One region of the Faecalibacterium sp. PGM34 genome, then DNA from elsewhere that is predicted to be linked to it. Evidence: predicted binding sites of a transcription regulator. Region 1 holds the regulator's gene; each other region holds the start of a gene.
The links. The regulator HrcA, encoded in region 1, represses chaperone genes, less so after heat shock. The targets are predictions, from matches to a motif close to TGTTAGCACTCNNNNNNNNNGAGTGCTAACA.
Positions count from the first base shown of each region.

Region 2: ACXPUX_RS12360 (Hsp20/alpha crystallin family protein) is a predicted target of HrcA. The motif match lies at 2,571-2,601, and genes of this name have one in related genera.
Region 3: htpG (molecular chaperone HtpG) is a predicted target of HrcA. The motif match lies at 2,773-2,803, and genes of this name have one in related genera.
Region 4: clpB (ATP-dependent chaperone ClpB) is a predicted target of HrcA. The motif match lies at 4,838-4,868, and genes of this name have one in related genera.

Region 1 covers NZ_CM136898.1:780,344-787,567, forward strand. Annotated here, with positions in the region: gene pdxR (MocR-like pyridoxine biosynthesis transcription factor PdxR) at 1-909, opposite strand, end outside; gene ACXPUX_RS03725 (ECF transporter S component) at 1,076-1,735, shown strand; gene ACXPUX_RS03730 (aminoacetone oxidase family FAD-binding enzyme) at 1,792-3,042, opposite strand; gene ACXPUX_RS03735 (stage V sporulation T C-terminal domain-containing protein) at 3,199-3,741, shown strand; gene hrcA (heat-inducible transcriptional repressor HrcA) at 4,223-5,296, shown strand; gene ACXPUX_RS03745 (nucleotide exchange factor GrpE) at 5,293-5,910, shown strand; gene dnaK (molecular chaperone DnaK) at 6,012-7,224, shown strand, end outside.
Region 2 covers NZ_CM136898.1:2,553,095-2,560,318, reverse strand. Annotated here, with positions in the region: gene ACXPUX_RS12385 (YitT family protein) at 1-411, shown strand, start outside; gene ACXPUX_RS12380 (HAD hydrolase family protein) at 506-1,285, shown strand; gene ACXPUX_RS12375 (MmcQ/YjbR family DNA-binding protein) at 1,299-1,676, shown strand; gene ACXPUX_RS12370 (DUF6054 family protein) at 1,767-2,114, shown strand; gene ACXPUX_RS12365 (DUF2500 domain-containing protein) at 2,116-2,502, shown strand; gene ACXPUX_RS12360 (Hsp20/alpha crystallin family protein) at 2,738-3,202, shown strand; gene ACXPUX_RS12355 (GntR family transcriptional regulator) at 3,470-4,147, shown strand; gene ACXPUX_RS12350 (APC family permease) at 4,352-5,794, shown strand; gene ACXPUX_RS12345 (M18 family aminopeptidase) at 5,866-7,182, shown strand.
Region 3 covers NZ_CM136898.1:1,865,349-1,872,572, forward strand. Annotated here, with positions in the region: gene ACXPUX_RS08695 (5-bromo-4-chloroindolyl phosphate hydrolysis family protein) at 1-576, opposite strand, end outside; gene htpG (molecular chaperone HtpG) at 786-2,714, opposite strand; gene ACXPUX_RS08705 (C-GCAxxG-C-C family protein) at 2,997-3,488, shown strand; gene ACXPUX_RS08710 (alpha/beta hydrolase) at 3,489-4,265, shown strand; gene ACXPUX_RS08715 (hypothetical protein) at 4,405-4,845, shown strand; gene ACXPUX_RS08720 (HD domain-containing protein) at 4,886-5,410, shown strand; gene ACXPUX_RS08725 (GNAT family N-acetyltransferase) at 5,613-6,131, opposite strand; gene ACXPUX_RS08730 (alpha/beta hydrolase) at 6,324-7,224, shown strand, end outside.
Region 4 covers NZ_CM136898.1:994,138-1,001,361, reverse strand. Annotated here, with positions in the region: gene ACXPUX_RS04710 (HlyC/CorC family transporter) at 412-1,719, opposite strand; gene clpB (ATP-dependent chaperone ClpB) at 2,068-4,680, opposite strand; gene asnA (aspartate--ammonia ligase) at 5,049-6,062, opposite strand; gene ACXPUX_RS04695 (ABC transporter ATP-binding protein) at 6,248-6,961, opposite strand; gene ACXPUX_RS04690 (ABC transporter ATP-binding protein) at 6,965-7,224, opposite strand, start outside.

The DNA.
Region 1 (7,224 bases):
GCCGTCTGCGCCCGCCATGCCCTGCAAACTGGGCAGCGGGCGGGTATCAAAGCGGAACTCGGAGTCGTAGTCGTCCTCTATGATGTACCGCCGCCCCGGGGCGCGGGCTGCCCAGTGCAGCAGCTCGGCCCGGCGTCCGGCGGGCATGGTGACCCCGGTGGGGAACTGGTGGCTGGGGGTAACGTAGCACACCGCCGCATCGCTGGCAGAAAGAGCCGTCAGCGACAGCCCGTCCGCGTCCACCGGCAGGCAGCGGCAGGGCACGCCGTTGTTTTCCAGTACCTGCCGGGCGCGGGGGTAGCCGGGGGTCTCCACGGCAGCAGGGCCGGGCAGCAGCGGTGCCAGCAGCCCCAGCAGATATTCCAGCCCTGCACCCACCACCAGCTGCTCCGGGTCGCACTGCACGCCCCGGTACTCGGCCAGATACCCTGCCAGCGCCTGCCGCAGGGCGGCATCGCCCCGGGCATCCCCGGGGGTGAGCAGCTCCGGCGCGGAGTAGAGCAGTTCCTTTTGCAGCCGCGCCCATGTGCGGAAGGGGAACAGCCCCGGGTCCACGCCCCGGGTGGACAGGTCGAACTGCACCGGCGGGGCAGCAGCGGCGGGGGGCGCTGCCGCCGGCGCAGAGGGCGCGGCGGGCGGCTGCACCCCCTGCGGCAGGGCAAGATACTCCTGCACCGTGAAGCCGCTGCGCTCCCGGGCGGTCAGGTAGCCCTCTGCCGCCAGCATCTGGTAGGCGGTGTCCACCGTGTTCACCGAGACCGACAGCTCTGCCGCCAGCCGCCGCTTGCCGGGCATCCGGGTGCCCGCCGTCAGAGTGCCTGCCCGCATCTCGGCGGCAAGGCTGCGGTAGAGCTGCTCGTACAGCGGCACCGCCGAGGCCGGGTCCAGTGCCGTGGTCAGATGTACCATAGAATGTCCCTCCCATCTGGGCATTTTGTCAAACTGACCCCATAAAAAAACTTTATTCTGGGTATTTTCATAGGGTCAGTTCTGCGTATAATAGGAGCATACCCGCCGGACACCCAAATGTCAAGTAGTTTTGTGGGGTTATCGGCGTGATTGGAGGGAAAGTATCATGTCTACTACTGCAATGTGGCTGCTGCTGGCAGTCGTCGTCATCCTGATCCTGTTTTTCAGTGTGCTGTACAAGCGCCGCTTTACGGTGCACGAGCTGGCGCTTACCGGCGTGATGGCTGCGCTGAGCTTAGTGGCCTACCTGTTCTTCCGCATCCCGTTCTACGGCGGCTCCTCGTTCCATCTGGGCAACACCTTTACCGCCCTGACGGCGCTGCTGCTGGACGGCGTGTCCGGCGGTCTGGCGGGTGCCATCGGTCTGGCACTGGCAGATATCCTTGCCGGTGACCCGGGCTACGCCATTACCACCTTCGTGCTCAAGTTCATCATCGGCATCACCTGCGGTGCCGTGGCACATAAGGTGTTCAAGCTGCGGGATCAGGATCGTCACAGCGCCGGGTATCTGGTCAAGGTGATCGTTTCTGCGGGTTCCGGCCTGTTGCTGAACGTGTTCACCGACCCCTTCCTTGGCTACTTCCGCAACGTGTACATCTTTGGTCAGGACTACACCGTGGCACAGGCGCTGACCAAGATCGCCGGCGGCGTGACCTTTGTGAATAGTGTGGCTTCCACTGCCTGCGCCGTGGTGCTGTATCTGGCACTGCGCCCTGCACTGGAGCGTGCAAAGCTGCTTTCCAAGGGCGAGAATAAGGCCGCCTGATTTAGATAAAAAAGGGACGAGGAAAAGCCCGCGGGCTTTTCCTCGTCCCTTTTTTATTACCGTTTTCGGCTGCAAAGGTGCTTTGCGGCGTCCCGCCCGGCGGCAAGGCCGCTGCCGAACGCCCAGTGCAGGTTGAAGCCGCCGCAGCTGCCGGCGCAGTCCAGCGTTTCGCCCACAAAGTACAGCCCCGGACAGCCCTTGAACTGGAAGGTCGGTTCCACCTCGGTCAGGGCAAGCCCGCCGCCGGTGGTCTGCGCCTGCCGCCAGCCGCAGGGGGTAAGCCCCTCGAACCGCCAGTGCTTGGCGGTGTGGGCAAGCTTCTGCCAGCTGCCTGCGGGCAGGGCGCGGGGGGCGGCGTCCGGCAGGGCGGCGGCAGCCCAGAGGGCGCGGCCCAGCTTGCCGTGCAAAAGCCCCAGCCAGAACGCTGCCGCCGTGTCCTCGGCAAGCAGCGGCGCACGCGCCGCAAACAGGGCGGCAAGCTCTGTCTCCGGCACAGCGGGGAACAAATCAAGTTCCACCGCCGGGTGCTTCGGGCTGCGCCCGGGGGCAAGCAGGCCGGACAGCTGCATGATGCAGATGCCGGAAAGCCCGTAGTCGGTAAACTGCACTTCGCCCATTTCTTCAGCCAATACCCGGTCGCCGTCCAGCAGCCGGGCAGCGGCCTTGGCGCGGATACCCGCAAGGCTCTTGTTCGGCTTTGCGCATTGCAGGGCGGTCAGGCAGGGGTAGAGCGGGCGCATCTGCCCGCCGCAGTCGGCGGCAAAGCGGGTGCCGAAGCCGTCCGTGCCGAACTGCGGCCCGGCGGCGCCGCCCATGGCGCAGATAACGGCATCTGCCCGCAGGCTTTCGGTGCCGCCCTCGGCGTTCGTAAACTGCACGGCGTAGCCGCCCTTGCTCTGCCGCAGGGTGCATACCGTGCAGCCGGTGCGCAGCTGTACGTTATGCCGCTGCAAATGCAGCTCCAGCAGCGCCAGCACGTCTGCCGCCTGATTGGAATAGGGGTACACCCGCCCGGCTTCATCGGTGCGGGTGTACAGCCCCAGCTGCTCAAACCACGCCAGCGGCGCGGCGGCATCCACCGCCACCAGCAAGGGCCGCAGCGCGGCGGGGTCGGCGGTGAAGTACTTTTCCGGCGCGATGGCGGTGTTGTCCAGATTGCAGCGGCCGTTGCCGGTAGCCAGCAGCTTTTTGCCCGCCTTGGGGTTGCGCTCCAGCACTGTGACGCGGGCAGCGGGCGCGGCCTGTGCAGCCGCCAGCGCAGCGGCCAGTCCGGCGGCACCGCCGCCCAGAATAAGGATGTGTGCCATGCGGACACCTGCTTTCTTTGGGTTTATTCCTATTTATTGTAGCAGAACCCCGCCCGGAACGCAATGCGGCGGGCAAAGCAAAAAATCCGCTGCCGGTATAATTTGCCGCCGCTGACAGATACTACATACAAAGGAAACTGCAAGGAGGGCAAAATAATGAAAGCAACCGGTATCGTGCGCCGCATCGACGAGCTTGGCAGGGTGGTGATCCCCAAGGAGATCCGCCGCACCCAGCGCATCCGGCGGGGCGACCCGCTGGAGATCTTTACCACCGGCGACGGGGAGGTGATCTTTAAAAAGTATTCGCCCATGGGCGAGGTGAACGCCCTTGCCGCCCAGCTGGCCGAGGTGCTCAGCCGCCAGTTTGCGCTGACCGCCTTTGTGTGCGACAGGGACCGCATTCTGGCGGTCAGCGGCAGCGGGCGGCGGGAGCTGACCGACCGCAGCATCAGCCAGCCGCTGGAAAAGCTGATGGAAGCCCGCAAGCCCTACCAGAGCCCCGGCGCACCGGAAAAGACCCTGCTGCCCTGTGAGGGTACACCCCGGGTGCTGCTATGCGCCGCACCGGTGCTGACGGGCGGGGACGTGACCGGCGCGGTGGGCTTACTGACCGAGGACCGCACCGCCTGCCCGGAGGACGCCCAGTGCAAGGCGGTGGCGGTGGCAGCGGCCTTTCTGGCAAAGCAGATGGAGGAATAAGGCGGGACGATCTGGAATGCGCACCGCGCTGCTTTGCGCATAAAAAGCGGAAAGAATATTTTTATTGGTAGTTCCGAAACGCCTGCGGGCGTTTCGGAACTACTTTTTCACGGAAGGGGGCTCGCCCTCTCCGTCTGCTCCCGCTGGTCGCATCCACACTCCCCCTTTTGTCGCTGCGCGACATCTTCCCCCGGAGCGGGGGAAGACTTTCCTCAAAGGGAGAGGCAAGAGCACTGCCGGAAACTTTTTCATTATGCCTAATACTTTAGTGTCGAACCTTACGGCTTGGCTCTCCCTTTGGGAGAGCTGGCGCGGGAGCGCCTGAGAGGGCGCACACCCCCCTTTATGACAGAATTATGAATCTTTATAAACATTTTTGCAAAGCACTTGACAGCAGGGCAAAAACGATTATAATGGTCTTAGCACTCAGGAACAAGGAGTGCTAAACAAACAAAAGCGATACAAAAAGGAGGCAGGCGCTATGACGATGGATGCACGCAAGCAACGGGTCTTGCAGGCGATCGTGGCGCTGTATGGCCTTGAGGGCGAGCCGGTGGGCAGCAGCGTGCTGGCAAACTACTTTGATATGGCAGTGTCCAGCGCAACGCTGCGCAACGAGATGGCGGCGCTGACAAAGCTGGGCCTGCTGGAGCAGCCCCACACCAGCGCAGGGCGTGTGCCCAGCGCCAAGGGCTACCGGTATTATCTGGATAATCTGCTGACCGATGATCAGCCGCTGGACCGCGTTACCCGCGCCCGGGTGGATGCGGTGTTCGCCAGCCTTGACCACGAGCCGGAAAAGCTGGCACAGGGCGCTGCCAAGGCGCTGGCCGCCATCAGCGGCTGCACCGCCGCCGTCAGCACCCCCTGCGCCGAGGATCTGTGCATCGCCCATTACGAGGTGGTGCAGGTGGGCCGCAGCGCAGCTGCTGTGCTGGCTGTGACCACCGCCGGTTACGTCCGCACCCGGGTGGCGCGGGTACGCACCGGGCTTTCCCGGGAAAATGCAGCTGCCCTTGCGGCGCTGCTCAACCGCAACCTTACCTTTGTGGCACCGGTGGATCTTTCCACCCGGATGCTCAGCGAGCTGTGCAGCCAGATCGCACCGGAGCTTGTGCCGGTGGTCAGCGCCGCAGCCGCAATTTTGCAGGACAGCGTAAAGCCCCATGTATTTCTGGGCGGCGAGCAGCACCTGCTGGACTGGCCGCAGCTGGATGGCCGGGTGGGTGATATCCTTACCCTGCTGAATGACGAGGAACAGGCCGCAAGCCTGATCGCACCCCCGGAAAACCGCAGCGAAAGCGTGCTGCTGGGCGAGGATCTGGAACCGCAGATCCCCGGGCTGTGCATCGTGAGCGACCGGTATCTGGTAGGCGGCGGGCTGTGGGGCTCCATTGCCCTGATCGGCCCCACCCGGATGCCCTTCCAGAAGCTGATGCCCCTGCTGCACGAGTTTGCAGACCAGCTGGGCGAGGGCATGAGCGGCAAACGAAAAGACACCCCGCAGGCTGCCGTACCACGGCGGACTGTGATCTATAAGGAGGATCTGGAATGAGCGAAGAAGCAAAGAACACGGTGCCCGAGACCGAGCAGCCGGAAACTGCCCCCGAGGAAAAGACCGCTGCCGCAGCGCCCGAACAGGCTGCTGCCGAAGCTGACACCGAAGAGGACAAGAAGAAGGACGGCGGCTGGTTCAACAAGAAGGCCCGGGAGATGGAAGCCGTTAAGGCAAAGCTGGATGCAGCGGAAAAGAACGCCGCACAGGCCAAGGATCAGCTGCTGCGCATGGCTGCCGAGTACGACAACTACCGCAAGCGCTCCACCCGCGAGGCCGACCAGAAGTTTGGCGACGGTGTTTCCCACGCAGTGGAAAAGATCATCCCCATTCTGGATACGCTGGACATGGCAGCCAACGCCCCCACCACCGATGAGAATTACAAAAAGGGCGTGGTCATGACGCTGGATAAGGCGGCAAAGGCACTGGAAGCCCTCCATGTGGAGGAGATCGAGGTGCTGGGCAAGCCCTTTGACCCCAACCTTATGAGTGCTGTGCAGCAGATCCCCGCCCCGGACGGGCAGGAGAGCGGCACGGTGGTCACCGTTTTCCAGAAGGGTTACAAGCTGGGTGACAAGATCATCCGCCATGCAACCGTTGTGGTGGCCGAATAAACAAGCCGAACCTCCCGCAAGGGAGTTTGCAATAACATCCGCTTGACATCATCATAAGCATCATATAAACAAGATTTGTTTTTTCGAGAGGAGACTTCATTATGAGTAAGATTATTGGTATCGACCTTGGTACTACCAACAGCTGCGTAGCTGTTATGGAGGGCGGCGAGCCTGTTGTTATCGCCAACTCTGAGGGCGCCCGCACCACCCCGTCCGTTGTCGGCTTCACCAAGACCGGCGACCGTCTGGTAGGTCAGGTTGCAAAGCGTCAGGCTATCACCAACCCCGACAACACCGTTTCTTCCATCAAGCGTCAGATGGGCACCGACCACAAGGTGACCCTGAACGGCAAGGAGTACACTCCCCAGCAGGTCAGCGCTATGATCCTGCAGAAGCTGAAGGCTGACGCCGAGGCTTATCTGGGCGAGACCGTCACCGAGGCTGTCATCACTGTGCCTGCCTACTTCAACGACAGCCAGCGTCAGGCCACCAAGGACGCAGGCACCATTGCCGGCCTGAACGTCCGCCGTATCATCAACGAGCCCACCGCAGCTGCTTTGGCTTACGGTGTGGATAAAGAGGACGACCAGAAGGTCATGGTCTACGATCTGGGCGGCGGCACCTTCGATGTGTCCATCATTGAGATGGGCGACGGCGTTACCGAGGTTCTGGCCACCAACGGCGATACCCATCTGGGCGGCGATGACTTCGACCAGCGCATCATCGACTGGATGGCAGACGCCTTCCAGACCGAGAACGGCATCGACCTGCGCAAGGACAAGATGGCTGCACAGCGCTTGAAGGAAGCTGCCGAGAAGGCTAAGATCGAGCTGTCCAGCGCAATGAGCAGCCAGATCAACCTGCCCTTCATCACCGCCGATGCTACCGGCCCCAAGCACCTGGATATGACCCTGACCCGCGCAAAGTTCAACGAGCTGACCGCTGATCTGGTGGATCGTACCATGACCCCCGTGCGCAAGGCTCTGCAGGATGCAGGTCTGCGCGCTTCCGACCTGAAGAAGGTCCTGATGGTCGGTGGTTCCACCCGTATCCCCGCTGTCTACGATGCAGTGAAGAAGGAACTGAACTGCGAGCCCTTCAAGGGCATCAACCCCGATGAGTGCGTGGCTGTCGGTGCTGCTATTCAGGGCGGCGTTCTGAACGGCGAGAAGAAGGGTCTGCTGCTGCTGGATGTCACCCCGCTGAGCCTCGGCATTGAGACGCTGGGCGGCGTGTGCACCAAGATCATCGACCGCAACACCACCATCCCCACCCACAAGAGCCAGGTGTTCTCCACCGCAGCCGACAACCAGC
Region 2 (7,224 bases), 1.3 Mb from region 1:
AAGTACCTGCACATGGAGCTGGGCAAGGCGATGTCCCTTTCGGGCATGTGCGTGGCGCTCTCTGCTGCCCTTGTCTACGATAAAAAGACCGTAGTACTGAGCATTCTTGGCACCTACTTCAACGGCATCGTGCTGGATCATTTCATCTTCGATAACAGCATCAAGCGCCGGGTGTGCATCATTACCGAGAAGGAGGAAGCGCTGCGGCAGTTCATCATCAACGACCTGCACAGCGGTGCCACCATGTACGAGGCTATCGGCGCATACAACTTTGAAAAGCACAACGAGATCATTACCATCGTGGACAAAAGCGAGTATCAGAAGCTGATGAACTTCATCAACCGCGAGGACCCCAAGGCCTTTGTTACGATTTATAATGTGTCCAGTGTGCACTATCAGCCCAAGCGCTGAGCGGCACAGGGAAGAGAAGCAAAAGCCGTGCCCGGGGCTTTTCCGCAGCGGAAAACCGTGGTAGAATAAGAAAAAACGGAAAGGAACAACAGCCATGGACATCAGACTGGTTTGCAGCGATATTGACGGTACGCTGCTGCAATATGGCAAAAAGGAACTGGAGGGCGAGATCTTTGACCAGATCCGGGCGCTGCATCAGCGGGGCATCTGGTTCTGCCCGGCCTCCGGGCGGCAGTATACCAGCCTGCGCAAGCTTTTTGCACCGGTGGCAGACTGCTGCGTGTTTATCTGCGAAAACGGCGGCACTATCTTTAAAGAAGAACAGTGCATCGCCAAAAATCCCATGCCGCGGGCGCTGGCAGAGGAGATCGCCAACGATATGTGGACGCGCAGCGAGGGACAGGGCGAGGTGATGCTCTCCGGCCAGAACACCGCCTACCTGATGGAGCGCGGCCTTGGGATGCTGCAGCGGGTGCAGTTCGTGGGCAACCACTACCAGATCATCCACAGCCCCGCCGAGGTGCCGGAGGACATCACCAAGGTGTCGGTGTACCTGCACGAGGGCGTGGAGAACTATGTGGAGCGCTTTGTGCCCCGCTGGAAGCAGGCGAACTGCGCCGTGGCGGGGCCGCTCTGGATCGATACCACCTTTGCCAACAAGGGCATCGGGGTGCAGTGTGTGTGCCGCACCCTTGGCATCGACCCCGCACAGGTCATGGCCTTTGGCGACAACTACAACGACGAGACCATGCTGGACGTGGTGGGCGTGCCCTACATTATGGATAACGCCGCCGCTCCGCTGCGGGCAAAATACAAAAACCACACCCCACGCCCGGAGGATGTGCTGGCGCAGCTGCTGGCACAGCAGCCGTAAAGGGGGCGAGCCAATGAACCGCAAGGGACTGGAACAGCTCATTTTTGATACTTACAGTGTAGAGCCGGACTACCCGTGGATGGACACCCCGGAGTCGGCGGTGTTCCGTCACGCGGCAAACCGCAAGTGGTTTGCGCTGGTCACTACCGTACCCAAAAGCAAGCTGGGGTTGCCCGGGCAGCAGCCGGTGGATATCGTGAACCTGAAATGTGACCCCATCCTCATAGGCTCTCTGCGGGCAGAGCCGGGCTTTTACCCGGCCTACCACATGAACAAGGAAAATTGGATCACCGCTGCGCTGGACGGCAGCGCCCCGGAGGATAAGCTCCGTCTGGTGCTGGACATGAGCTACACCGCCACTGCACCCAAGCTGCGAAAAAAGAACGCTTGACCGCAGCAAAATAAGAGCGGGCGCTGCAATTGATGCCCGCTCTCATTCGTATTCAGGGTAAAGGACTGCATTTTGCAAAAGGAGGAAGCTATGGCTATTTTTGAAAAGACCATCCGCAACCAGAACTTCGACACCCTGCTCCGCAAGCTGGAACACGCCATCCCGGACAGCAGCTGGTCGGCAGAGCTGGAAGCCGGCAGCGACTTCAAGGACGGCAGCGCCCGGTGCAGCGTGCGGGTGTTTGAGCGGTACAGCGTGGTGGGCGGTAACCGTCTCAGCCTGACGCTGACCTTGTTCCAGAACGGGGACGAGCCTATCCGACTGTCGGCCATTGCAGCGGGCGGCAGTCAGGCGGTGTTCTTTAAAATGAACACCCTCGGCGAGGACGCTTTTCTGGAGGATGTAAAGCAGCTGCTGGAAGAAATTTTGGAGGGGTAAAATGTTTTATAGTGGGTTTGACGCGCTTTTCAGCATCCTGTTCCCGCTGGTGTTTCTGTTTGTGCTGGGCATGATGCTGTTTACCGTGGTGGGCAATTTGCGCACATGGCGCAAAAATAATGCGTCCCCGCGCCTTACCGTCCCGGCTACTGTGGTGGCCAAGCGGATGAACGTTTCCCGCCATCACACCGCCAATGCAGGGGACATGACCGGCGCCCACGGCTATACCAGCACGAGCGCTACTACCTATTATGTGACCTTTCAGGTGGAAAGCGGCGACCGCATGGAGCTGCGGCTGAGCGGCACAGAATACGGCCAGCTGGCAGAAGGCGACACCGGAAGGCTGAGCTTTCAGGGTACGCGCTATCTGGGGTTTGAACGAAATTAAACACGCTGTTGCGCAGTATTTTTAAAGAAATCGCAGAAGCTGTGACAAAAGTATTATTCTTTTATGAATTTTAGCACTCTGCGCTTGACAGTGCTAAAAAATCGTGTTATAACAGTGGCGTGCTCAGGAGGAAGGGCAAAAGGAGAGCCGCAAGGCTCCCCGGAAAGCCCCTTGCAATGAGCTTCAAAATATAATTTTATACCCGACCCGAACGCCGGGATTGGAGGTATGTTTTATGTTTATGCCGACTGTTTTTCATGAGAACCTGTTTGATGATCTCTTTGATCCGTTCTGGAACGAGGGTGCACTGGAACGTATGATGAACCGTGAGGCTCGTGATACCTTTGGTAAGCGCGGTGCAAACATGATGAAGACCGATGTCAAGCAGACGGACAACGGCTACGAAGTGGACGTTGATCTGCCGGGCTGCAAGAAAGAGGACGTTCAGATGGACCTGAACGACGGCTACCTGACCATTCAGGCCGTGCGCAGCCACTCTAACGATGAAAAGGATAACAAGGGCCGCTATGTGCGGCGCGAGACCTTCTCCGGCAGCTGCGCCCGCAGCTTCTATGTGGGCGAAGTGAAGAAGGAGGACATCCACGCAAAGTTCGAGGATGGCGTCCTGCACATCCAGCTGCCCGCCCCGCAGCAGACGAAGGCTCTGCCTGAGAACCCGAATCTGATCGAGATCGAGTAAATGCCGACCGTGTGCGCCAAGGCATAACGTATATAGAATGCCCCCGGAGAGCTGCAAGAAGCCCTCCGGGGGCATTTTTGGTGTACAGGCTTTCGATGACGGAGAGGGGAGAAAGTACCTGTTTTTGCCAGAAAACTTTATTTTTCCACCGTTTCGTGGTATCCTTATAAGGCACACGCAATACAGGCCTGCGGCTGCACTGGCAGCGGCTGCGGACTGCGTGCGGCAAAAAAAGAACGTATAGAAGGAAAAAGGGGGATAAAAGTCATGGGCGAATTTGCCTTTCAGACTTTACGGGAAAGTATCACCTCTGCCATCAGGAGCAAGATCCTTACCGGGGAGCTGCAGCCGGGCACAAAGCTGGCAGAGCAGCGGCTGGCCGAGGAGTTCGGCTCCAGCCGGGCACCCATCCGGGAGGCGCTGCGGCAGCTGGAGCAGGAGGGCATGGTCGAGTATTCACGCAATGTGGGCTGCTCGGTGCGCCGGGTAAAGCCGGAGGATGCCTACGAGATCTATCTGCTGCGGGCAAATCTGGAAATGACGGCGCTGCGCTATTTTGACTGCAAATTCCCGGAGGAGGATCTGCGCACCCTGCGCGGTATCTTAGAGGAGATGCGCAATGTCCGGCCGGGGGAGCTTTCACAGATCGTGGAGAACGACAACCGCTTCCATGCGGTCATCGTGCAGCGGGCAGGGCTGCCCAGGCTGCTGAAATTCTGGGACGACCTGAACTACGGCAACCTGCTTGTTGGGGCGAACAGCGGCTCTAACCACGAGACGCTGGCGCAGCGGCAGAACGGCATCCACACCAAACTGTACGAGGCGCTGGCAAGCGGCGACACCGAGGCTGCCTGCCGCGCCGTCTACGCCCACTACATGGAGCCCATGGAACGGATGCGCAGCGCAAACAGCGCCGTTCAGGCAGCGGACGAAACAGCAAAATAAAGGGGAATTTGGCTGACCGGCTAAATTTTGACCAATCATTTTATGGAAATTGCAGATTGTCTACAATCTGCAATTATGCTATACTATCAAAGTGATTGGTCGAGTACTGCTGTATTTTAGTAAAATTGCGAAGTATATGCGGAACCTCGGCCTTCTTACAGGAACTTCCGCCCTGTGTGGAGAAGAAAGAGAGGAATTGTCCGTATGTCTAACAAAGAAAAAGCCACAAAGATCTCGTGGCTTACCCTTGCCTTCATGGCCTTTTCTACGGTCTGGGGCTTCGGCAACATCACCAACGGCTTTGTGTACTTTAACGGTCCGCAGGTCATCTTCAGCTGGATCTTCATGTTTGCCCTGTACTTCATCCCCTATGCCTTGATGGTGGGTGAGTTGGGCTCTGCCTTTAAAAACGAGGGCGGCGGCGTCAGCTCCTGGCTGCACCAGACCACCAACGCCAAGCTGGCTTACTACGCCGGTTGGACCTACTGGGCCTGCCACATCACCTACATTGCCAGCAAGGGCAGCGGCTTTTTGAAAGCGCTGAGCTGGGCGGTTTTCCGCAACGCGGAGACCTACGACTCCTTCCCCACCCGCTACATCCAGCTGGCTACCTTCGGCATCCTGCTGCTGGGCTGCTACATTGCAAGCCTGGGTCTGAACCCCCTGAAAAAGCTGCTGACTGCCGCAGGCACCTGCACCTTCGTCATGTCCCTGCTGTACATCCTGATGATGTTCGTTGCCCCGGTCATCAACCCCACGGCAGAGTACGTCCATGCCAACCTGAGCTTCAGCAGCCTCATCCCCAACTTCAACGTCACCTACTTCACGTCTCTGTCCATTCTGGTGTTCGCTGTGGGCGGCTGCGAGAAGATCTCTCCCTACGTCAATAAGGTCGAAAACCCCAGCAAGGGCTTCCCCCGCGGCATGATCACGCTGGCCGTCATGGTGGTCACCTGCGCCATTCTGGGCACGCTGGCTATGAGCCGTATGTTTGACCCCGCCATCATCAATGCTAGCGCCGAAAGCTTCAACGCCTACGCTGCCAACAGCTCCTACTGGGCTTTCCAGAAGCTGGGTCAGTACTACCATGTGGGCGATCTGTTCATGATCATCTACGCCCTGTGCAACGTCATCAGCCAGCTCGCCGTGCTGATTTTGAGCATCGACGCACCGCTGCGTATGCTGCTGGATAACGAGCACACCAAGCAGTTCATCCCGCAGGCTCTGCACAAGGTCAACGCCCACGGTGTGCACAGCAACGGCATCAAGATGGTGGCTGTGCTGTCCGGCTCCATCATTCTGGCACAGTCCTTCGTGCCCGGTGCTGCTGCCGTTCTGCGCCAGCTGACCAAGCTGAACTCTGTGTGCATGCCCATGCGCTACCTGTGGGTGTTTGCTGCCTACATCGCCCTGCGCAACGCCTACGATACCATCCCCGCCGAGTACCGCTTTGTCAAGAATCAGGCCGTGGCCAAGTTCTTCGGCGGCTGGTGCTTTGCCGTTACCGCCGTGTGCTGCGTGCTGGGTATGTATGATAAGGACCCCTTCACCTTTGCACTGAACGTCATCACCCCCGTGGTGCTGACTGTGCTGGGATTCATTCTGCCTGCCCTTGCAAAGCGCGAGCAGACCGCTGCCAAAAAGTAACCTGAATATGCTTAAAAAGGGCCGGTCAGCATTGACCGGCTCTTTTCTCAGGAAATTAGGAGGTTTATTTTATGATCGCATCCGAAGTCCGCGAAATGCTGTCCTTCATCGACGGCAACCCCACCGCATACCACACCACCGCCGCAGTGCGGGAGATTCTGTTGAAAGCAGGCTTTGCAGAACTGCTGGAAAGCCGCAAGTGGGCGCTGGAACCCGGCAAGGACTACTTTGTCTGCCGCAATGGATCCAGCATCATCGCCTTCCGCATGGGCGACCAGCTGGAAAATTACAGCTTCAACGTTGCCGCCGCCCATACGGATTCTCCCTGCTTCCGCATCAAGGAGAACGCCGAGATCCACATGGGGCAGAACTACACCAAGCTGAACACCGAGGGCTACGGCGGCATGATCTGCGCCACATGGATGGACCGTCCGCTGTCTGTGGCGGGGCGTGTGCTGGTGCAGGAGAATGGCGCCATCGTATCCCGTCTGGTGGCGCTGGATCGCGACCTGCTGATGATCCCCAGTGTAGCCATCCACATGAACCGCGAGGTCAACGACAAGGCTTCCTTCAACAAGCAGGTGGATATGCTGCCCGTGCTGGGCGGTGCCTGCGAGGAGGGCGCGCTGAAAAAGCTGATCGCAGAGGAGCTGAAGGTGTCCGAGGAGCAGATCCTTGGCAGCGACCTGTTCCTCTATGTGCGGGAAAAGGCCACCGTCTGGGGCTGCAACGAGGAGTTCATCTCCTGCGGCCGTCTGGACGACCAGCAGTGCGTCTACGGCATCCTGAAAGGTCTGCTGACCGCAAAGAACGCCCGCTCCATCGGCGTGGCGGCCTTCTTTGATAACGAGGAAGTCGGCTCCGGCACCAAGCAGGGCGCAGCCTCCACCTTCCTGTACGATGTGCTGCACCGCATTGCCCAGAGCCTTGGCGGCAACGACGAGGACTTCCACCGTGCGGTGGCTTCCAGCTTTATGGTCAGCGCCGACAACGCCCACGCCGTGCACCCCAACCACCCGGAGCACACCGATGTGAACAACTGCACCTACATGAACAAGGGCGTGGTCATCAAGACCCACGCAGGCCAGAAGTACACCAGCGATGGCATGAGCGTTGCCGCCGCCCGGGAGCTGGCTGCCCGCGCCGGTGTGCCGCTGCAATACTTTGCAAACCGTTCCGATAAGGTAGGCGGCAGCACGCTGGGCAATCTGGCCATGGCACAGGTGTCCATGAACTGTGTGGACATCGGCCTGCCGCAGCTGGCGATGCACTCCTGCTACGAGACCGCCGGTGCAGAGGACACCCTCTCGCTCATCAAGCTGATGCAGGAGCTGTACAGCAGCCACTTTGAAGAGACTGCCTTTGGCACCCTTTCCATCAGCAAGTAAACCGGTAAAAGCATAAAAAGGACTGCTGTGCGCTGCTATGCA
Region 3 (7,224 bases), 1.1 Mb from region 1:
GTATCCGTGCTCGATGGCGCTTTTCACGGCAGCACGTCCCCGGGCAGCGTCCACCCCGGCGGCGGCAAACAACTCCGGCAAAGAGATGTTATCCCGTTCGCCCACCACTTTATCCAGCAGCCGCTCCAGCTTGTGGGTGCGGTTCATCCGCAGGCCGGTCAGCAGCGCACCGCCGCCGCCAATGGCCATGATGATATCGGAAAACAGCTCCCCGGGGTCGGGCAGAATCCGCCATGCACCGATGATATCCACCGCATCCGTCACCCCGGCAAACAGGAAAATGGCACCCATGATGGTGCAGATGGCGGCAATATTCTTGTGCCACTGTTTGGCGCTTTTCTGCTCTGCCGTGGGGACATCGTGGCCGTAGACGGGTGCGCTCTTCCGGTCAGGCTCCGGCCCAAGGTCGGAGCGGTAGTCGCCCCGGGCACGGGCAGCTTCCTGCTCTTCCTTCTGCACCTTCTGGTCGATGCCCTTCAGGATAAACAACAGCACCCCTAACGGCCCGGACATCGCCATGACGATAAAGATGGCAATGGTGGGGATCTTTGCAAAATAATGTTTTCTCGGCTCCATGAAACAGAATTCCTTTCACAGAAAGATAAAAATAAGACCGTGTTCCACTCTATTATAGCGGAGCGCGGCCTTTTTGTTAAGGGGTTATTTATGTTCTCGTGAAAATGCGCTTGGAGCGGTTCGCAGACCGTGACAAACGCAAAATTAAAAATCGTTGACGCAAAAAAGAAGCCGCTGTGCAAATGCAACAGCGGCTTCTCCATAAAAGCTTACTTCATCAGGCTGCAAACGGCCTCGGCGTAAGCGGCGGGGTCATCCACGGGCAGACCCTCGATCAGCTGTGCCTGTGCGTACAGCAGAGCACTGTACTTGTTCAGCTTCTCGGTGTCACCGGCCTCCTGTGCGGCCTTCAGGGCAGCAAACACGGGGTGGTTCACGTTCAGTTCCAGTACCTTGTCGCTCTTCACGTCCTCGCTGCCGGGCTGCTTGGACAGCACCTTTTCCATCTCAATGGACAGCGGGCCGTCAGCGCTCAGGCAGACGGGGTGATCCTTCAGGCGGGTAGAGACCTTGACTTCCTTCACCTTGCCGTTCAGCGCGTCCTTCATGGCATCGAACAGAGCCTTGTTCTCGGCAGTGGCATCCTCGGCGGCCTTCTTCTCCTCTTCGGATTCCAGACCCAGATCGCCGCTGTTCACGTTCTTGAACTCCACAGTGGCGTCCTTGCCCTCAGCATCCTTGCGGGGGTAGCTGTGCAGGATCTGCAGGCAGAACTCGTCCACGTCCTCGGTCAGCAGCAGCACGTCAAAGCCCTTGTCCAGCACCAGCTCTGCGGAGGGCAGCTTTGCCAGACGGTCGGTGGAATCGCCTGCGGCGAAGTAGATGTACTTCTGCTCGGCGGGCATCTTGTCGATGTACTCCTGCAGAGTGACCATCTTCTGCTCCTTAGCAGACCAGAACAGCAGCAGGTCGCGCAGCAGCTCGGCGTGCATGCCGTAGTCAGAGTAAGCACCGAACTTGATCTGACGGCCGAACTCCTTCCAGAACTCCTCGTACTTTGCACGGTCGTTGTTCAGCATGGCGTGCAGCTCGTTCTTGATCTTCTTTTCCAGTGCGTTGTGGATCAGCTTCAGCTGGCTGTCCTTCTGCAGCATCTCACGGCTGATGTTCAGGCTCAGATCCTGACTGTCCACGATACCCTTGACAAAGCTGAAGTAATCCGGCAGCAGGTCGGCGCACTTTTCCATAATGAGCACGCCGGAAGCGTACAGAGCCAGACCCTTCTCGTAGTCCTTGGTGTAGAAATCGTAGGGGCGGTGGCTGGGCACGAACAGCAGGGCGTTGTAGTTGGCAGTGCCCTCGGTGCGGCTCACGATGACCCGGGCGGGGTCGGCATAATCGCCGAACTTATCCTTGTAGAAGCTGTTGTACTCCTCATCGGTCACTTCGCTCTTCTGCTTTTTCCAGATGGGGATCATGCTGTTCAGGGTCTCCAGCTCGGTGTAGGTCTCCCACTCCGGCTTATAGTCCTCGGGCTTGGGGTCCGGTTCCGGCTTCTGACGGCTCTTTTCACGCTCCATCTGGATGGGGTAGCGCACATAATCGCTGTACTTCTTCACGATAGCCACAATGCCATATTCATCCAAGAAGTTATCGTATTTCTCGGTGTCAGTATCCGGCTTGATGTGCAGAATGATCTGGGTGCCCACAGTGTCCTTCTGAGCAGGGGTCATCTCGTAGCCATCCACACCGGAGGACTCCCACTGCCACGCCTCGTCCGAGCCATAAGCCTTGGAGATAACGGTCAGTTTATCGGCCACCATAAAGGCGGAGTAGAAGCCCACGCCGAACTGGCCGATGATATCAATGTTCTCGTCCTTGTTGTCCTTCTTGAAATCCAGAGAACCGGAGTGGGCAATGGTGCCCAGATTCTGCTCCAGCTCTTCCTTGGTCATACCGATGCCGTTATCCTCCACGGTCAGGATGCGGTTTTCCTTATCACGGGTGATGAGGATACGGAAATCGCCCTTGTTCATGCCCACGGAGGTGTCGGTCAGGCTCTTATAGTACAGCTTGTCGATGGCGTCCGAAGCGTTGGAGATCAGCTCGCGCAGGAAGATTTCCTTATTGGTATAAATGGAGTTGATCATCATGTCCATCAGTTTTTTGCTCTCTGCCTGAAATTCTTTCTTGGCCATAATACAAAACCTCTTTTATCACATATTTGGTGCGCCGCGCCCGGCAAACCACCGGAATGCTTAGCACTCATAACTTCTGAGTGCTAATATACAACGACTTGCAGGGAAAATCAAGGCTTTTCATAAAAAGTTAAAAAAGTAAAAAGATTTGCTGCCCCGGTGCACGAAACGGCGCGCCGGGATCGTATCTTATATAAAGGGCGAAATTTTTCCTGAAAAGCGTTCTCACTTTTGCGCAGACTGTGCTATAATGGAGTGAGTATGCCGGAAGGATGTGAGAAAATGTCAAAACAGGGCGATGCCGCCTACGCATGGTTCTTAAAGGGCTACAATTGCAGTCAGAGCGTAGTGGCGGCGTTTGCACCCCAGCTTGGCCTGACCGAGGAGATGGCGCTGCGCCTTTCCGCAGGGTTTGGCGCAGGTATTGGCCGGATGCGGGAGGTGTGCGGGGCGTTCTGCGGCGTGGTGACCGTGCTGAGCATGGTCTATGCCGACCCCGCCGACCCCAAGGATAAATCCCGGATGTATGCACTGGTGCAGCAGGCAGCAGAGCAGTACCGCACCCGCAATGGCGGCGGCAGCATTATATGCCGGGAACTGCTGGCAAAGGCGGGCGCTGCCCCTACCGGAGGCACGGCAGCAGAGGAACGCACCGCAGACTATTATAAAAAGCGCCCCTGCCCGGAACTGTGCCGTCTATGCGCCGACTTGTGCGCAGAATTTATAGCAGCCCACCCGGAGGGGCGGCACGGCTTTTATAAGGAGGATACGTAAATGCAACTTGAGCAACTGAAACTGACTGGCGGCGGTACGCTGACGCTCTACCTGCGGGAGAGCGTGGAGGCTATGCCGCATTTCCGGCAGCGCCCGCTGGTGCTGGTGGTGCCCGGCGGCGGCTATACCCACGTCAGCCCCCGCGAGGGCGACCCCGTAGCGCTGCAATTTGCGGCAGCTGGCTACCACACGGCGGTACTGCACTACGCAGTAGGGGACAGCGCCCGGGATGCGCTGCCCATGCGGCAGCTGGCACAGGCCATCGGCCTTGTGCGGCAGCACGCAGAACAGTGGAATATTTTGCCGGATCAGATCGCTTTGTGCGGCTTTTCTGCCGGCGGGCATCTGGCACTGTCCGGTGCAGTGTGGGAGATCCCCGACATGGCAGACCAGCCGCGGCCCAACGCCCTGCTGCTGGCCTACCCGGTGGTCACCGCCGGAGAATACGCCCACAGGGACAGCTTTGTGCAGCTGACAGGCACGCAGGATGTTGCCGCCCACCAGCGCTTTACGCTGGAGGATAAGATCACCCCCGCCACACCACCGGTGTTCGTCTGGCATACCATGGAGGACGAAACTGTCCCGGTGGAAAACACCCTGCTGCTGCTCAGCGCCCTGCACAAGGCAGGCGTGCCGTGTGAAGCGCACCTGTTTGAAAAGGGCTGCCACGGCACCAGCATCTCCACCCCGGAGGTGGACGCCGACAGTGCCCACCGCCACTGCTGGGTGCAGCTTGCGGTGGAATGGCTGAACGATACCTTTTCCTTCCACGCTTGAGATAACCGACTGAAACAGGAAAAGCGTGTGTAAATTTTAGTCATACCTACAAAAAATTCACAAATAAACCGTTGACTTGCACAGGTGTATGCCGTATACTGTCCAACGGGGATAAAAACCACGAAAGAAGGAAACAAAAATGGTTATGGATCCCACACTGCCGCGCATCAAGGTGCGCGATCTGCTTATGCAGGCATTTCTCACCGGCTGGGAGCGCTCGGATAAGAGCACCTCGCAGGACGAGTATCTGCAAAGCTCCATTCAGGTCATTGAGATGCTGCAGGTAGAGCCGGAAAATCTCTATGCAGAGGAAGGTCTTGGCCTGCCGGACGGCGAAGAGGTGGATCATCTGGACGATCTGCTGCGGGCAGACGGCTTCTGGCTGTACTACGGAGTGGAAGCGGAAAACTTCTTCCTCATCCAGTGGTACCCGGACGAAGCTTCTGCCAATGCAAAGCTTGCCCAGCTGGAAGAACTGGGCGATGGCAAGCAGTATCTGGTAGACCTGACCCTCAAGCGGGCAAACCCGTCCAAGGCCGAAAACTTCGGCAATTCCAACCCGGTGCAGCTCCGCTCCTGAAACAAACGTTAACGTATTGAGTTGAAAGGAAATTTTGCTCATGCAGCTTTCTGTTACGGAACGTGAACAGCTTTATGCCATTTTGGAAAAATACGATCAAAACCCCAAGGTGCAGCAGATGCGGGAGTTCATCCAGCATGGGGACGTTACCACCTATCAGCACTGCAAGAATGTGGTGCTGGTCAGCTGCTGGCTGAATCACCGCCTGCATCTGGGTGCAGACGAGACCTCGCTGGCTGTCGGTGCTTTCCTTCACGATTTTTACCTGTATGACTGGCACAAAAAGGGTACCTTCCACGGCATCCGCCGCCTGTTCGAGATGCACGGCTTCTCTCACCCAGGCTGCGCCTGCGTCAATGCAGAAAAAGTGTTCCATATCACCAAAAAGGAACAGAGCATCATTTCCAGTCACATGTGGCCGCTGACCTTCCGTCATGTGCCCAGCTGCCGCGAGGCGATCATCGTCTGCCTTGCCGATAAATACTGCGCTGTGGTGGAAAGCATGTTCAAGCGCAGCCGTGTGGCTGCCGCCAAAAACGCCGACGGCGAATACGACGAGTGGTAAAATCGAATCATTGCAAATAACAGGAGCCGCTGCACCCAAAAAGTGCAGCGGCTCCTTCTGCTTTACGCTCCTGCTTCGTGAAGAGGTAGGCCGGGAAAATCCGCAGATTTTCCCGGCCTACAAATAAAATAATCATTCCGCTAAAAATGGTCAGAGCGCAGCGGAGACCATATCCAATCGTTAGCCTGCACCAAGCGGCTGGTTATAGCTTTTTGAACCCCTCCGGTTCGTCTGCGGCAGCGCGGCGCTCCATCAGGTAGGTGTCCAGCCAGCGGCCGTGGCAGTCCCGTGCAATGCGTTCCCGGCGTCCCACCAGCCGGAAACCGCACTTGGCGTGCAGGGCACGGCTGGCGGCGTTATCCTGTAAAACGGTGGATTGCAGCGTCCAGTACCCGGCCTTTTCGGCAGCAGCACACAGGGCGCTCAAAAGCCGAAAGCCCAGCCCGTGCCCCCGGAACTGTTCGCCTACATAGATGCTTACCTCGGCTACGCCACGGTAGCACCAGCGGGGGTCTACCCGGTGCAAGGCGCACCACCCCGCCAGCACCCCGCCGGAAAGGATGACCAAGCGGCACTCCTTTGTGTGGGAAGCGTCCCACGCGGTATAGGGTGGGCATTCGGTCTGGAAAGTGGCGTATTCCGTAGCGATGCCCTCAACATAGATTCTGGAGACCGCGCTCCAGTCCTCCGGCGTCATAGGCCGGATGATGATCTTGTCCATACTTTCATCCTCGGCGGGCCGAAAATTGCCCGCATTCTCTTTCCACTCCCGGATAAATTCCAGTATAGCAGAATTTGCCGGGCGGTACAAGAAGCGGACTGCACAGAAATTGCTTTGACATCTCACCCATTTGTGATACAATAAAAGCATCGGGATGCAGAGATGAACGTTATATGCCCGGACGGAGGACGTATGAAGAAAGCAATTTGTATGCTGCTGTGCATGGGATGCCTGTTGTTTGGAATGACAATGCCTGCTTTTGGTGCAGAATTGGGTGAGCCGAATATCACTGTGCAGACTACGATGAGGGAACTGCGTGAGCATTCAAGCATCAAGGGGTCGGGATACTATACATACTGCAATGAATGGTCAGAAAAGGATACCCGCTGGATGGACACTACGATCGAGTCGTATGTGGGTGCGCCGGAAGCGCAGGATGTAGTAAGCGCGATGAACCTTGTAATTGAAAACTATAACAAGGGCGTGCAGGTCACATGGCAGGTGTACAGCCCAGAAGAAATCGCAGAAAATGTGCAGCTGGGCATGGTGCAGTTGTACTACTTTCCGGCGGATACGAGTAATGCCAGGTTTGCAATTGTTGTGCCGGGCAACGGCGGGCCTACGACCTCGGAATTGGGAGAGGGCGGCTCTATGGCGTGGCAGCTGCATGAAGCGGGCTATGCCGTGTTTGTGTTACGCTACCGTTCCTTTATGGAAGCAACGGATAATGCGCCAGTGTGGGATGTCGGAAATGCAGTGCGTTATGTGATCGATCATGCTGCGCAGTTTGATGTGCAGCCAGATGATTATGCACTGGTCGGGTTTTCTTCCGGAGGGCAGATCGTGGGGTTGATCGGTTCGGATTCCCCCGAATTTGGTTACCAGGCATTTGGTGTCCCGCAGCCGGCAGCATTGCTTTTGGGCTATCCCATTAATAATTTTGCAGAGGTCAAACCAGTGTACCATCTGGTAATTGACCCTGCGGCACTGAGCTGGCGCTATTATTGGACTAATATTTCAGATGTGGTAAATGAAAATTACACGCCCGTCTTTTTCTGGTATGGAAAAAACGACGTATATATGAAGCGAATGG
Region 4 (7,224 bases), 210 kb from region 1:
CTTTTTTCGCTTCTCCATTAAAAGCCCCTCAGTCGCTGCGCGACAGCTCCCCCGAGGGGGAGCGGGCACGCCCGCACACTTTGCGGTTGAGCCGGAAACTTTGTCGCCATGCCAAAGGCTCCTCGGGGGGAGCTGTCGAGCGTAGCGAGACTGAGGGGCTTTGAATCGGCGGAGCCGGAAAAAACGGTTAAAAGATCTTCACGCCGATCAGGCGTGAATCTTCAGTTTTTTCCGGTGCAGCCCTCTGCTTTGGGGTTAAAAGGGGCGAGCAGCCCCTTTTTCGTGGCTCCAGCGCGTCGAAATCGCTGGCACTTTTCTGGTTCTCTTTTGGTGTCAAAAGAGAACATCCCTCGCCAAGCCTTGAACAAAACCGGCTGCCGCACGTTTTGTGTGCAGCAGCCGGTCGGTGTTTTATTTAGAGGTTATCCGGCCAAAGTGGCCTTTTTCCTCTTCGTCCTTTTTGGAGTCGGGCTTTTCCGCCGGGGTCAGACGCACCTCGGTCACGCGGCGCTTGGCGGTGCGGGTAACCACACCGTCGTAGCTGCCCAGCGTAAAGCGGTCGCCCACCTTAGGCAGACGGCAGGTCTTTTCCTGCACCAGACCGTTCACCGTGTTGGAGTCAATATCCTCGTCCTCCGGCAGACCCAGCCGCTCGTACAGGTCGTCCACACCGGCACTGCCCAGCACGATCCAACTGCCGTCCGACTGCTTGCGGAAGTCCTCGGTCACCTCGTCGTGCTCATCCCAGATCTCGCCTACCAGCTCCTCCAGAATGTCCTCCAGCGTGATGATGCCCTCGGTGCCGCCGTACTCGTCCACCACCACAGCCATGTGATGGTGCTGTTCGCGCAGGGTGCGCAGCAGCTGGGAGATCTGGGTGGAGCCGGTGGTGTAGAGGGTGGGCTTGACCAGATCCTCCAGCTTGGTCTCCTTTTTCAGGCGTGCCATGTAGAAGTCCTTTTCATGTACCACACCAATGATGTTATCAATGGTGTCGTGGTACACCGGCAGACGGGAGTAGCCGGATTCCGCAAAGGTCTGTGCCACCTCTTCCAGCGGCAGATCGTCCTCCACCGCGATCACATCCACGCGGGGGGTCAGGATCTCTTCCACCTCCACGTCATCAAACTCGATGGCGCTGCGGATCAGTTCGCTTTCCCGGTCGGTCAGTTCGCCGTCATTCTCGGCCTCGCTGACCATAGTCATCAGCTCACCCTCGGTGATGGTGTCCTCCTCGGTGCTGTGGACAAAGTGCCCCAGAAAACGCTTCCACTGGCTGAACAGCCATGTCAGCGGGGTAAATACCAGCATCAGCAGGCTGAGCGCCGGTGCAACCGCAGTGGCTACCGTTTCCGGCATCTCCTTGGCAAGGCTCTTGGGGGTCACCTCGCCAAAGATCAGCACCACCACGGTCAGCACCATAGTGGACACCGTAGCGCCCCGCTCTGCACCCAGCATCTTGGTGAAAATGATGGTGCCGATGGAAGCTGCTGCAATGTTCACGATATTGTTGCCAATAAGGATGGTGGAAAGCAGCTTATCGTATTTTTCAGCCATTGCCAGCACCCGGGCGGCAGAGGTGTCGCCGTCCTCGGCGCGGCTTTTCAGGCGGATCTGATTCAGGGAAGAAAATGCGGTCTCGGAGGCGGAGAAAAAGGCGGAGAATGCCACCAATACTACCAGCGCTACCCAGAGCGTCATACTACTGCCATCGTCCATAAAAAGGGAAATCACACTCAACTTTCTGTTTTTTAGATTTGGATGTCGCCCGGCTCTTGCCTCTCCCTTTGGGAGAGGTGGCATTGCGTCAGCAATGACGGAGAGGGCGAGCCAGTGTGCCTTGCTTTAACACCCTCGCCCTCTCAGCTTCGCTTCCGCTCAGCAGCTCCCCCAAAGGGGGAGCCAAGGCATCAACAACAGTGGGTCAAAATCCTACATACAAAAATGTGCTTTCCATCGTTGCCATTTTCACGATGAAAAGCACATCAATGTTACTTTTTATAATAGCATATTCTGCACATGGGTGCAAGCTTTTGGCCTGTTATCCGCGTACAAAAGCTGTAAAATTTAGCGTAAAACCAGTGCGCTGCCGTCATAATCCACCGTCAGGGTATCGCCCTCGGCATAATTGCCCTTGATGATGGCCTTGGCGATCAGGGTCTCCACGCGGCTCTGGATGAAGCGCTTGATGGGACGTGCACCATAAACACTGTCGTAGGCAGAATCAATGATGAAGTCCTTGGCGGCGGTGGTGACCTCCAGCTTGAGGTGCTTGCCCTCTTCCATGCGGTTGCGCAGATCCTGCAGCTGCAGATCCACGATCTTGCGCATCTCATCCTTGGTCAGGCTCTTGTAGTAGACGATCTCGTCCAGACGGTTCAAAAATTCAGGACGGAACTTGCTCTTGAGCAGCAGATCGATCTGATGCTTTGCGTCCTCGCTCAGCTCGTTGGAGCCCTGCGCACGGCGCTGCTCCAGATCGTTCAGGATGATATCGCTGCCAAGGTTGGAGGTCAGGATGATGACCGTGTTCTTGAAGTCCACGGTGCGGCCCTGACTATCGGTAATGCGGCCATCGTCCAGCACCTGCAGCAGGATGTTGAACACATCGGGGTGAGCTTTTTCCACCTCATCGAACAGCACCACGCTGTAAGGCTTGCGGCGCACAGCCTCGGTCAGCTGGCCGCCCTCTTCATAACCGACATATCCCGGAGGCGCGCCGATCAGACGGCTGACGCTGAACTTCTCCATATATTCGGTCATATCGATACGCACCATGTTGCGCTCGTCGTCAAACAAGGCCTGTGCCAGCGCCTTGGCAAGCTCGGTCTTGCCGACGCCGGTGGGGCCAAGGAACAGGAAGCTGCCGATGGGGCGGTTGGGGTTGGCGATACCGGCGCGGCTGCGCAGGATAGCCTCGCTCACCTTGGTCACGGCCTCGTCCTGACCGATGACCCGCTGATGCAGCACATCGTCCAGATGCAGCAGCTTCTCGCGCTCACCCTCCACCAGCTTTTCTACCGGGATGCCGGTCCAGCGTGCCACGATGCGGGCGATTTCCTCGTCGGTCACGCGGTCACGCAGCAGGCTGTCCTCCTTTTTGGCGGCAGCCACCTTTTCCTCTTCGGCCAGCTGCTTTTGCAGCTGGGGCAGCTTGCCGTACTTCAGCTCGGCGGCCTTGTTCAGGTCGTACTCGCGCTGGGCTTTCTCGATGGCGGCATTGGTCTGCTCGATCTGCTCGCGCAGGGTCTGCACCTTGCTGATGGCGTTCTTCTCGTTCTCCCACTTTGCCTTCATGCTGCGGAACTTATCCTGCAGCTCGGCAAGCTCCTTTTCCAGATCCTTCAAACGGCTCTGGCTCAGGGCATCGGTCTCTTTTTTCAGGCTCACCTGCTCGATCTGCAGCTGGGTGATGCGGTGTGCCAGATCGTCCATCTCGCTGGGCATACTGTCCATCTCGGTCTTGATCATGGCGCAGGCCTCATCCACAAGGTCGATGGCCTTATCCGGCAGGAAGCGGTCGGTGATATAGCGGTCGGAAAGGGTAGCAGCGGCGATCAGGGCGTTGTCGTTGATCTTTACGCCGTGGAACACCTCATATCGCTCCTTCAAGCCGCGCAGAATGGAGATGGTATCCTCCACGGTAGGCTCATCCACCTGCACCGGCTGGAACCGGCGCTCCAGTGCGGGGTCTTTTTCGATATACTGGCGGTACTCGTCCAACGTGGTCGCGCCGATGCAGTGCAGCTCGCCCCGCGCCAGCATGGGCTTGAGCAGGTTGCCTGCGTCCATAGCGCCGTCGGTCTTACCGGCACCCACGATGGTGTGCAGCTCATCGATGAAGAGGATGATCTTGCCCTCGCTCTTCTTCACCTCGTTCAGTACGCTCTTCAAGCGCTCCTCAAACTCGCCGCGGTACTTTGCACCTGCCACCAGAGCGCCCATGTCCAAGCTGAACACGGTGCGGTCTTTCAGGTTTTCGGGCACATCGCCGCGCACGATCCGCTGCGCCAGACCCTCGGCGATGGCGGTTTTACCAACGCCGGGCTCGCCGATGAGGCAGGGGTTGTTTTTGGTCTTACGGGACAGGATTCGGATCACATTGCGGATCTCCTGATCACGGCCAATGACGGGATCCAGCTTCTGCTTGCGGGCAAGCTCCACCAGATCCTGACCGTACTTCTGCAATGCGTTGTAGGTGTCCTCCGGGTTATCGGTGGTCACCCGCTGGTTGCCGCGCACGGCGGTAAGCTGCTGCAAAAAGGCGTCTTTTTTCAGGTTGAAGGCGCGGAACAGCTCGCTGGTGGTCTGATCCTGCTCGTCCAGCAGGCCAAGGAACAGGTGCTCCACGCTGATGAAGTCATCCTTCATAGCCTTGGCCTCGCGGGCGGCGGCGCTGAGCACCTTATCGGTGGCCTGCGAGATATAGACCTTATCGGGGTCACGGCCGGAGCCGGACACCCGGGGCAGTGCGGAAAGCTTTTCCGCCACGGCGGCGGCAAAGCTGCCGGGGTCAACGTTCAGCTTTTGCAGCAGCTGGGGGATCAGGCCGTTTTCCTGCGCAGCCAGTGCGTGCAGCAGGTGGGCGGGTTCCAGTGCGTTGTGCTGGTACTCCACAGCCAGCTGCTGGGCTGCCTGTAAAGCCTCAAGGGTCTTTTGGGTATATTGATTGGTATTCATAAAGTCAAGCCTCCATTCATACCGGAAGGTTCATTTTAGCGGACGGACAAGTTCTGTGCTAACAGCTCCGCGCCCGGCGGCGGCAGAGCCGTGATTGAAATGTATAGATGTTCTTCTTCATGGTCTTGCGCACCTCCTGCGGGGCGATTTGTTTTGTTTTTAGCACTCTATCTGCTCGACTGCTAAAAATATACTCCTATCCACCTACTTTGTCAATAGGGTTCACAAAAAGTTTGCAGAATAGACGCAAAACCATGCTTTTTATTTTAGGGTGTATCTGAACCACCCATGAAAACAAAATACAGCCAAGCCCGCAGGCTTGGCTGTATTTCAAATCAAACATATTTTCCGCCGAAGAAACGTTCCGCTTACAGCAGCGGGATACCGGCCTTGGCGCAGGCCTCGCGGGTGGCCTTGTCCCAGACGCTGGCCTGCACCTCACCAATGTGGACACTGCCCAGCAGCAGCATGCACAGGCGGCTCTGGCCGATGCCGCCGCCGATGGTGTAGGGCAGCTCGCCAGCCAGCACTGCCTTGTGGAAAGGCAGGGTGCGGCGGTCGTCGCAGCCCGCCATGGTCAGCTGCCTGTCCATGCTTTCCGGGCTGACGCGGATGCCCATGCTGCTCAGCTCGTAGCTGCACTGCAGCGGGTCGTTCCAGAACAGCAAATCGCCGTTCAGATCCCAGTCGTCATAGTCCGGGGCGCGGCCGTCGTGGGGCTTGCCACTGCGCAGGGGTGCACCGATCTTCATCAGGAAGGTGGTGCCGTTCTCCTTGACAAAGGCGTTCTCCCGCTCCTTCGGGGTCAGATCGGGGTACTTGTCCTCCAGCTCCTGTGTGGTGACAAAGGTCACGTTGGGGGTGTGCAGGGGCAGTTCCTGCAGCTGGGGGAACATGGCGTGCAGGTTCATCTCGGTGGCGCACACCGCAGACACGATGCAGCGCACCACGTTTTTCAGGTAGGTCTCGTTGCGGTCCTCCACCGTGATGATCTTTTCCCAGTCCCACTGATCCACATAGACCGAGTGGAGGTTGTCCAGCTCCTCGTCCCGGCGGATGGCGTTCATGTCGCAGTACAGGCCCTTGCCCACGCGGAAATCGTAGTCCTTCAGCGCCTGCCGCTTCCACTTTGCCAACGACTGCACTACCTGTGCCTCGGTGCCGCTGTCCTTGATGTCAAAGGTCACCTTGCGCTCCACGCCGTTCAGGTCGTCATTCAGGCCGGTGGAAGCCTCCAGAAACAGCGGTGCGGACACGCGGTACAGGTTGAGCGTGGCGCACAGGGTATCGGCGAACAGCCGCTTCACCGTGCCGATAGCGCGCTGGGTGTCGTACAGGTTCAGCGCGGGTGTGTAGTTTGCCGGGATGATGATCTTGCTCATAACGTTTACCCCTCATTCTGTGTGGTTTGCGCCCCGCTTTCCCGAGCCGGGGCGTGGCTTTTGCAAAGCCGGAATACTGCACCCATTATGGCACAATTTTTTACGAAAGTAAAGCGATAGCAGGAAAAAGCAGTTCCGAAACGCCCATGGGCGTTTCGGAACTGCAAATCAAACTATTTTTCCGTTTACCCGCCCAGATAGGCGCTGCGGACGCGCTCGTTGGTCAGCAGCTCGGCACCGGTGCCGTCCATGACCACGCGGCCGGTCTCCAGCACATAGGCGCGGTCGGCCACCGAAAGCGCCATCTGCGCGTTCTGCTCCACCAGCAGGATGGTCATACCCTCCTTGTGGATGTCGCGGATGATGTCAAAGATCTCCTGCACCAGCAGCGGCGAAAGACCCATGGAGGGCTCGTCCAGCATCAGCATGGAAGCGTTGCTCATGAGCGCACGCCCCATGGCCAGCATCTGCTGCTCGCCGCCGGACATGGTGCCCGCCAGCTGCTTGCGGCGCTCCTTCAGGCGGGGGAACAGGGTGAACACCTTTTCCTTGTTGGCGGCGATGGTGGAAGCGGGCTGGGTGTAAGCGCCCATATCAAGGTTCTCGTCCACCGTCATGTGCAAAAACACATGGCGTCCCTCCGGCACCTGTGCAAGGCCGCTTTCCACGATCTTGTGGGCGCGCACGCCCTTGATGCTTTTGCCCTTGTACAGCACATCGCCGGTGCGGGGCTTCAAAAGGCCGGAAATGGTTTTCAGGGTGGTGGATTTGCCCGCGCCGTTGGCGCCGATCAGGGTGACGATCTCGCCCGCGTTGACGGTGAAGGAGATATCCTTTACGGCGTGGATGTTGCCGTAGTAGACGTTGATGCCGTCCACCTTCAGTAATGTATCAGCCATGGCTCAGCCCTCCTTTTTGCCCAGATAGGCCTCGATGACCTGCGGGTTATTGCGGATCTCGTCCGGGGTGCCCTTGGCGATGATGCGGCCGAAGTTCAGCACCGCAATGCCCTCGCAGATGCCCATGACAAGGCTCATGTCGTGCTCGATGAGCAGCACGGCAATGTTGAACTCGTCGCGGATGCGGCGGATGGTCTCGGTCAGCTCCGCCGTCTCGGAGGGGTTCATACCGGCGGCAGGCTCGTCCAGCAGCAGAAGCTTCT